Regions from separate parts of the Bacillus sp. JJ1562 genome, predicted to be linked through region 1. Evidence: riboswitches for the same ligand, from Rfam matches in the RefSeq annotation. Region 1 holds a riboswitch; the other holds the start of a gene.
What was found. Region 1 has a riboswitch for cyclic di-AMP ahead of V7097_RS25325 (cation:dicarboxylate symporter family transporter). Riboswitches for the same ligand answer to the same signal wherever they lie in the genome.
Positions count from the first base shown of each region.

Region 1 (4,767 bases):
AAAAGTCTATTGTTAAAAAGAGGTCTAAAAAAGGAAATATGACCAATCTGAAAAGAAAACATATCTTGTTCGAATAAGTATCCTTGAATTACATAACTTTTATTATCTTGAAATGATATTTCCCAAAAAACTTATGGATAATATACTCTCATTGATTGAGAGTGTGCTAATTCCTTGGTTTGATTCCCAGAATACGATGAAAAAGATTAAATTCCAAAACTTTATTTTAATAAAGAGAAAAGATCTGAATGGGTAAATATTAATGGCGGATTTTATTAATATTCATGACAAAAAAGGTCCGTCAATTCTATTTCAAAATGATTTAACGATTCCAATAGCTCATTGCCTAATGCTTGCAGTCAATAAGCTTCCTTTCAAGAAACTAAAAAATCAATTTAGATTGAGGACGAAATTAGTAAAAATAGTAAATAAAGTTGTGGATGACTAATTGATAGTTTGCTTTGCATTTTTAAAATTATGTATTTCTATTTATAATATGTAGTATACGCTGTGTTTTGCAAAATAGTGCAGAGTTTTCAATGAAAAAATTACGCTGCAACTTTACATGGAGAAGTGGGCATGCTAGCCTTCATGGCATAGCCAAGCCTTATGTCTACTGGCTTCGTGGCTAAAGGAGCATTTCCATAGAGGCTCCGTGTCAAGTTGCAATAATCTGTATGAGCAATTGCAACTGTGTGTGTTTTTTCTCTGCAAAATACAAGTATACGCGGTATGAAAAATGAAGGGAAAAATATTCATCTATTTTTAAGATTTTTCACATCCAAATCATTTAACACAAATATTACACAACACCATTACTAAATCTTATAAACTCAATAACTATTAAACATTTTCAACCCCGGCCACCAGTATCAATTAAATAGTACTTTATAACGACGTTTTCAACAAAGACGTCGTTTTTTACGTATTTTTATCGTATTGAGACCCCCACACCCCCACTGGAAATAACAAATAGTTTACTAAAATACTATTTTAATGATAATATTTAATTAATCATTATTTCGCTTAATCTTATTTTAAGAGCGGGGGACCCAAATTTTTTATGCGGATTATTTCCGCTATCGGTGAATTCTTATCAAAGAAGGGGCTTAAAGTTTCCCTTAGTCCTAACCTGAAAGCTAACCTCGTAAGCATTTTAGAGGAAACGAAAGCGATAGACTAGTAAAGCACACTAGCCTTTTTTTGTGTTTTTATCGTATTCATTTGTTTCCCTTACCTAAACATTAGGTTTATACAAAACATCAAGAGGGTGAGGTAATTTATGAAAAAGTTTAAATTAAGTTTAGCAACTCAAATTTTTATCGGTCTTGTATTAGGTATTATCGTCGGTGGGATTTTCTATGGAAATCCAACTGCACAAAGTTTCTTACAGCCGTTCGGTGATCTATTTATCCGACTCATTAAAATGATTGTTGTCCCAATCGTTCTTTCTAGTATCATCGTTGCGATTGCTGGCGTTGGTGATATTAAATCTGTTGGTAAGTTAGGTGCTAAATCGCTGACTTATTTTATCGGAATGACATTAATTGCGATTGCAATCGGTCTTATTTCTGCCAATATTTTTCAGCCTGGTGCTGGTCTAAATATGGACAAGCTAGAGCAAAGTGATATCTCTGGTTATGTCAATACATCTGAGGAACAAGAAGGCAAATCGATTACCGACACATTGCTTCATATTGTTCCGACCAATCCACTTCAAGCGATGGTTGAAGGCGATATGCTAGCAATCATCTTCTTTGCAGTCGTATTCGGTCTAGGTATTGCAGCGATTGGTGAAAAAGGGAAACCAGCTTTACGTTTCTTTGAAGGTATGGCAAATGCCATGTTCTATGTTACGAACTTATTTATGAAGTATGCCCCAATTGGTGTTTTTGCATTAATCGGTGTAACGATTTCTAAATATGGTTTCGCATCCCTTATTCCACTAGGTAAGCTAGCTCTTACTGTTTATGGAACAATGATTTTCTTTGTTATTGTTGTTTTAGGCTTGTTAGCAAAATTCATTGGGCTCAATATCTTTAAATTATTGAAGATGATCAAAGAAGAGCTCATTTTAGCTTTTTCAACAGCAAGCTCGGAAACCGTACTTCCAAAAATTATGGACAAGATGGAGAAAGCCGGAAGTCCAAAACATATTGCAACTTTCGTTATTCCAACAGGCTACTCGTTTAATTTAGATGGTTCTGTTTTATATCAAGCAATAGCATCATTATTTATTGCTCAAATGTACGGCATTCATCTCAGCATTTGGGAACAAATTACACTAATGTTAGTCTTGATGGTCACATCTAAAGGAATGGCAGGAGTACCTGGTGTATCCTTTGTGGTGCTATTAGCGACATTTAGTACAATTGGTTTACCTGCTGAAGGGTTAGCATTTATTGCTGGTATTGACCGTATTCTAGATATGGGACGTACTGCCGTTAACGTGGTAGGAAATTCATTAGCAGCGCTCGTTGTTGCGAAATGGGAAGGTAAATTTAACCCTCCTGTAGAAGTTAAAAGTATGCAAGAAGCTTCATAAAAAGCTGATATATTAAGACTCTCAACTCGTCATGTTGAGGGTCTTTTTTTTGTTTAGCCTTAAAAAGTTATATTCCGGTATGGATGGAAATGGTACTATTGTCATAAAGAGCTAATAAAATGAAAAGGAGACTTGACACGGAACTTGAAACCATAACCCACCGCACGATGGGAAACTACTTTACCCAGGCTCAAAATGATTTCGCAAAATTTATTCGATCTACTCCAGAAGAAAACGATCGAACAGATCTCTTCAAACATACCTCAGCATCAATTGGGAACCTACCTAGGATGACAACAGAGTCATTAAGTAGAATTAAAAAGCGAATTCAATTAACAACTTTCCTTAACTATATCCAGCTTAACTTAAGTCAATTCTGCATTTTCTTTTTACAACTACAATATTAAAAAAGGTTTAAAAGGAGGACAGACAGTGAAAGCAATTATCTCTGAAAGCTATGGATCACCAGATACACTTAAACTTAGTGAGGTCGCTACACCCACACCTAAGCAAAATCAAGTATTAGTAAGAGTTCATGCGTCATCGATTAATTTTGGAAATCTTGTTTTATTAACAGGCAAACCATTGCCAGCCCGGTTAGCATTTGGGTTTAGGAAACCGAAATACCCTATTCCTGGTGGAGACATGGCTGGAATCGTCGAGGCTATAGGTGAGGATGTTACCCAATTTCTGGTGGGAGATGAAGTGTATGGAGACTTATCTAGCAGTGGCTGGGGTGCGTTTGCGGAATATGTAGTTGTCGATGAAAAAGCTTTGGCTTTAAAACCTAATAATGTTTCATTTACCGAAGCAGCAGCCGTGCCGATGGCAGCTACCACAGCTTTACAAGCTATAAGGGATAAAGGGAAGGTAAAGGCTGGACAGGAAGTACTGATTCATGGTGCTTCAGGTGGTGTGGGAACATTTGCCGTTCAAATTGCGAAGGCTTTTGGTGCTGAGGTGACGGCTGTGGTGAGTACGAGAAACGTTGACATCGTAAGGTCACTTGGCGCTGATCATGTTATTGATTATAAAAAAGAAGACATTAAGAGCTATGATCAGACCTATGATTTGATTCTCGGGGTGAATGGAGGTCAATCCATCTCAACCTATAAAGGAAAGCTTAAAGAGGATGGGATATTTGTTCATGTTGGTGGTACAGAACAACGTCAAATGTTTCAAACAATGACACTAGGATCTTGGTTTTCAATGATTGGAAAAAAGAAATTTATCACCTTCTTGCAGAGGGCGAACCAAAAAGATTTAGTGTTTATGAAAGAGCTTATTGAGGAAGGAAAAGTAAAGCCAGTTATTGATAGTACCTATTCCTTAAGTGAGGTTCCAAATGCATTTCAATATTTTGAACAAGGACATTCACAGGGGAAAGTTGTAATAACAATCTAATAAAAAAGTATACGTTATCCAATACATGATTGGTTGATTTCATATCCTAGTAATAATCGAAGTATCGTGCAGGCGGGAGGAAACAATATGCTTAATTTAAACCCTGAGCAATTTATCTTAAAACCAACGTTTGCGACAATTACCTGTGAACCTAACTGGCAATGGAAACGAAAGGTACCCATTCCTAACTATGATTTGCTATATGTTTGGAGTGGGGAAGGGAATTTAGTTTTAAACGGGAAGGTTTATTCTATAAAAAAAGGAAGCTGTTTCTTATTCCTACCAGGCGATTGGGTCACGGCCACCCATAATCCTCAGAATCCACTCAAGTTAACATACATCCATTTTGATTTAGAGAATCTACCAGCTTTATTACCGGCTTCTTATCGGATGATGCAAGATGCAATCGCTTTTGAGTCTCTTTTAACAAGATATGTTCGTTTATTTTTAATCAAAACGTTTGGGGCAGAAACGGAAGCAAAGCTAATCCTTAAACAATTAATGATCCTGCTATTGCGGGAGGAGCATCAGGTCAACGAACAAGTAGAACCAGCACAACATTCTCTTTTGTCCGCTATTAGGGAAGTGGCAAATTACGTGCAACAACACCCTGGCAAAGAACATACGGTTGAAAGCTTAGCAGCTCGTGCAAGCTTTTCACCCCGTTACTTCTCACTAAAATTTAAGGAAATTATCGGTCAGCCTATCAAGTCCTATATTGTGGAGGCTCGTATCAAAAGAGCGGAGCATTTACTGCATTATACGGGAATGACAGTTACAGAAGTGGCTGATGCATTAGGCTATCGTAATCTCCATTT
Region 1 is NZ_JBALOQ010000072.1:11-4,777, forward strand. Features, by position in the region: cyclic di-AMP (ydaO/yuaA leader) riboswitch at 1,014-1,169, shown strand; gene V7097_RS25325 (cation:dicarboxylate symporter family transporter) at 1,283-2,545, shown strand; gene V7097_RS25330 (hypothetical protein) at 2,665-2,952, shown strand; gene V7097_RS25335 (NAD(P)-dependent alcohol dehydrogenase) at 2,978-3,949, shown strand; gene V7097_RS25340 (AraC family transcriptional regulator) at 4,037-4,767, shown strand, end outside.

Region 2 (4,767 bases), on a different contig from region 1:
GTTGGAAATTCCTGATCAAGAAATGGTACAAGTTCTCCCCCTAAAAAACGCTTATATAAATGATGCTGCTCACCATCAGGGTGATACTTCTTACGGCGATCTGCAACACTTTTATAAGGAACCCCCACAATAATGGTATTGCTGATTTCACCTGTTTCTAATAGCTTATCAGCAACTCGTGCAACCCTGCCAAGATTAAAATAATCTCGCCCATCCTGAGCGATTAGAACATTGTATTTATAGAGGGGAGAGAAGGCTGCTGGCAAATAAACAATAAGCTCAATCTTCTCATTTAATATCTTACTATGTATAGTCATTTCCCTAACTGTACCCTTATTAACCGTCATCTTAATAATCCTCCCAGCAAAGAATTTACAAACTTATTATATCTTTTAAAAAAGGAAAGCGACAGGAAAAATCCTGTCGCGCACATAACTAATTAAGCAGATACTTTATCCATATGTTTCTTTTCAGATTCTGTAACATATACTGCACATGCGGCATCACCCGTAATATTAACTGCTGTACGTGTCATATCAAGTAACCGGTCTATACCGATGATTAACCCAATACCTTCTGGTGGCAAACCAACCGCTTGAAGTACCATCGCAAGCATGATTAAACCAACGCCTGGAACACCTGCTGTGCCAATACTTGCAAGTACTGCAGTTAAGATTACCACTAAAATTTGAGAAAATGTGAGGTCAAAGCCATATACCTGTGCAATAAAGATAGTCGCAACACCTTGCATAATAGCTGTTCCATCCATATTGATTGTTGCACCTAATGGTTGAACAAAGCTACTAATTTGTTCAGGAACCTTTAGATTCTTTTGAGCAGTTTCCATTGAAACTGGTAGTGTTGCATTACTACTCGAGGTACTAAATGCTACTGTCATTGCTGGCGCGAAACCTTTAAAGAACTCGATAGGACTTCGTTTTGCCATAAATGCAATCGTACCACCATATGTGACAACTGAATGGATGAGTAAGCCCGCAAGTACAATCAAGAAATAACCGAGCATTGCTTTAATTGCAGCATAACCTTGGCCCCCAATTGCAGTTGCAATTAAACCAAACGTTCCGTATGGAGCCGTTTTCATGACGAGATTAACAAGATACATCATGATTTCATTTGCTTGTTCAAATAAATTTAAAATACCTTTTGTTTTTTCACCTAAAACCGTTAAAGCTAAACCTATAAAAATAGCAAATGCAATAATTTGAAGCATATCTGCATTATTCATCGCTGTAATAGGATTCGTTGGGATAATATTTATTAATGTCTCCATAACAGGAGGAGCTTCAGTTGCCCCATCGTAGGTAGCGCCCTCTGTATCAAATCCTCCACCCGCACCAGGCTTGAAAATTGAGGCAAGTACGATTGCGATTGTAATGGCAATCGTAGTTGTTGCTAAAAAGTAAGTAATCGTCTTTCCACCAATTCGTCCAAGCTTCTTAGGGTCACCAAGACCTGCAACACCTAGAGTAATAGAAATTAAGACGATTGGAACAACAAGCATTTTAATTAAATTCAAGAAAATTTGACCTAGTGGAACAAATAAGTAGGTATTAACGATGTCAAAAGCGGCCGGTGAAGTTAAATTCAAAATAAGACCAACAATCGCACCTAAACCTAAACCTAATAAAATCTTTTTAGTTAAAGACATAAAAAACCCTCCTCGAAGATGTAGTTGAATGTCTCGGGATCAAAAGGGATATGAGAATTGGGGTGAAAAGCATACTTCTTAAAGAGACACAAAAAGCCACGAGAGTATGGCTCGTGGCCGTGAAGTTGATTTGTGCAACAATGCTCTCTCCGGATGCTTACGAGGTTAGCTGTCGGATTCGGATGAAGAGTATCTCCTACCTTTATTAATAAAGGATTCACCCCAAGTGCCCTTTTGCACGTTAATGGTTCCCCCGTTCCCCATAAAAATTGGGAATTCAGCGAATATTAAGTTAAAATTCTCCTCAATATTATATTTATATCTTATAATTTGCCATTATGAAATACTACTTTTGTATAATTTTTACCATATTAACATTTTCTTAGGATGAAAATTCAATAAAATTAATAGAAACTAATTGACAAACTTCCCAAACGGATGTATATTATAAATTATTCATATATAGTGATTCCGTAGCTCAGCTGGGAGAGCGCTACCTTGACAGGGTAGAGGTCGTTGGTTCGAACCCAATCGGAATCATCAAGCAAGCACTTGAGACTTCTCAAGTGCTATTTTTATGAATTATTATGTTAGGTTAGATCCAATTTCGAAATAATGGAGTTTATACTAAAAAAGACAAAGGGATTGTATTTCCCTTTGTCTTTTTTAGGTTAGCAATTAAGCCGATTTACTAAAAACTTTCTTCTTTTCTTTACGCTTTTTTGCGTATTCAGCAGTTGCTGTAAATAGTACGTCTGATGATGAGTTAAGGGCAGTTTCACAAGAATCTTGTAGGACTCCAATGATAAAGCCAACACCAACTACTTGCATGGCGACATCGTTTGGAATTCCGAATAAGCTAGATGCCAGAGGAATAAGTAATAATGATCCGCCAGCAACACCTGAAGCACCTGCAGCTGATATAGCTGATATTACACTAAGAATAAGAGCTGTTCCAAAATCCACTTCAATGCCAAGTGTATGAACTGTTGCAAGTGTTAGGACAGAAATCGTTACCGCTGCACCAGCCATATTAACCGTACCACCTAAAGGGATTGACACTGAATAAGTATCTTTATCTAACCCAAGTTTCTCACATAGGTTCATGTTTACTGGAATGTTTGCAGCTGAACTACGAGTAAAGAATGCTGTAATTCCACTTTCTCTTAAGCATCGTAAGACAAGCGGATATGGATTTTGACGAGTATAGAAAAAAACAATCAATGGATTCACAACTAATGCAATAAAAAACATACAACCTAGTAGAAGTGCTAGGATTTTTCCATATTCCATTAGAGCCGAAACCCCACTTGTTACAATTGCATTGAACACTAAGCCCATGATTCCGATAGGGGCTAGGCTGATTACCCATTTTACAATTCTAGTAATCGCATCAGAAACATTGGAAAGCAAGTTTTTTGTAGTGTCGTTGGCATTTTTTAAAGCAATTCCAAGCACAATTGCCCAAGCAAGTATTCCAATATAATTTGCATTCATTAGAGCACTGATTGGGTTGTCAACTACATTAAATAACAATGTTTCGAGTACTTCTACGATTCCACTAGGTGGTGAAAGGTCTTCTGAACTTGAAACGAGCGTCAATGTAACTGGAAAGATAAAGCTTGCCACAACAGCTATTAGTCCAGCTAAGAATGTACTAATAGCGTATAAACCAATAATTAATTTGATATTTGTTTTGGTTCCACTTCGATGTTTTGCAATAGCGTCAATAACTAAGAATAAGACCAGAATCGGTGCAACTGCTTTTAATGCACCTACAAATAAAGTACCGAAGATGGAAACCCAATTGGCTCCGTCAGGAACTACTAAAGCCAAAAGAATACCTATGATAATACCGGCAAGTATTCGTTTAACAAGGCTGATTTGATTCCATTTGTGAAACATGTTTTTCATATTCTTCCCCCTTTTTCATAGTTGTCTACATCCTTTGCTGCTTGTATGAATATTATAAGAAAAATATAATATTGGTAAGTTTAACACGAAAATTGTCAATTGTGAATAAATTTTAAAAGATGGAAATTCTTATAGTAAAAAAATGTTTCTGCTAATTCGAAACTGCTCAATGGTACTAAAGAATTCACATAAAAAAAGCCTATAGCCCAAGGTTGAGCATAGACTATATTCTAACATAAACATTCTGCTTTTTATCAGTTTCATGTAGAGTTAAATCATTACCATTTATTCACTGTTTTTCCGATATGCTAATATAGTTGTTTTGAGTGAAGCATAAGAGCCAATTGCAGCAGAACCATAAAACCAGCCCATGAATAAACCAGCAGGTAAGTTATGTTTGTGACTGTAAAAAACAGAAATTAGCAATCCAATAATAAGTGCTACAGCCGGAACATATTTTTTGGGTATTTTAAAAATGTTCTTTACAATTTGTGTGATGATCATTACGAGCGGTACTGCAATTACTGCATCCCAAAAATTTGTATGTATAGTAGGGAAATCCATGAATTATCACCTCGAATTGTTATTTATGCTTTTTTTCCTTTTTATCATCTTCTTCGTTCGCGACCTTTATTTTAATTTTTTTATCATCTTTTTTCTTTTCCGATTGATTCGTATTCTCATGATTTGATTTATCTTTTGGCGGCGCACAGCCTATTAATGTTCCTAATAAGAAAATAGTCAATAAAGACATCAATGTTTTTTTCAAAAAAATCCCTCCAGGCTGTTTTTACAAAAAGGTTTGAACAAAAATTCCGTCGCCTTCTTGCCATTCAGCTAAGAAGACATCTTTATAATCTGATACGTTTTGTGAGTGAAGTTGATTCATTAACCATGCTTCATTAAATCCTAAATCCCGTATCTCATCCCATAAAACTTTTCCATCTCGAATAAGGGTGACGGGTACGAAAACAGGTTTATCGGGTAGATTGAAATCCTCTACCGTTGTTTTTTGATATTTTGTCTTCTTTAAAATACTAATGGATCCATTTGCTTCGAGATAACAGAAGGCTACCTCACGAACAGAGAATGTTTCGCTCTGGCGAAGGAGGCTCTGCAATTGGTTAATATTCATCCGAGCTTTTCTTAGGGCTTGTTTATCAATGGCTCCATTTTTGATAAGA
Region 2 is NZ_JBALOQ010000034.1:103,692-108,458, reverse strand. Features, by position in the region: gene V7097_RS19105 (alpha/beta hydrolase) at 1-347, opposite strand, end outside; gene V7097_RS19100 (dicarboxylate/amino acid:cation symporter) at 440-1,669, opposite strand; cyclic di-AMP (ydaO/yuaA leader) riboswitch at 1,808-1,962, opposite strand; tRNA gene V7097_RS19095 (tRNA-Val) at 2,137-2,209, shown strand; gene sstT (serine/threonine transporter SstT) at 2,348-3,583, opposite strand; gene V7097_RS19085 (hypothetical protein) at 3,869-4,147, opposite strand; gene V7097_RS19080 (hypothetical protein) at 4,167-4,352, opposite strand; gene V7097_RS19075 (DUF421 domain-containing protein) at 4,374-4,767, opposite strand, start outside.
Region 2: it holds a riboswitch for cyclic di-AMP, as region 1 does, so the genes downstream of both, V7097_RS19100 (dicarboxylate/amino acid:cation symporter) here and V7097_RS25325 (cation:dicarboxylate symporter family transporter) in region 1, are expected to answer to the same signal.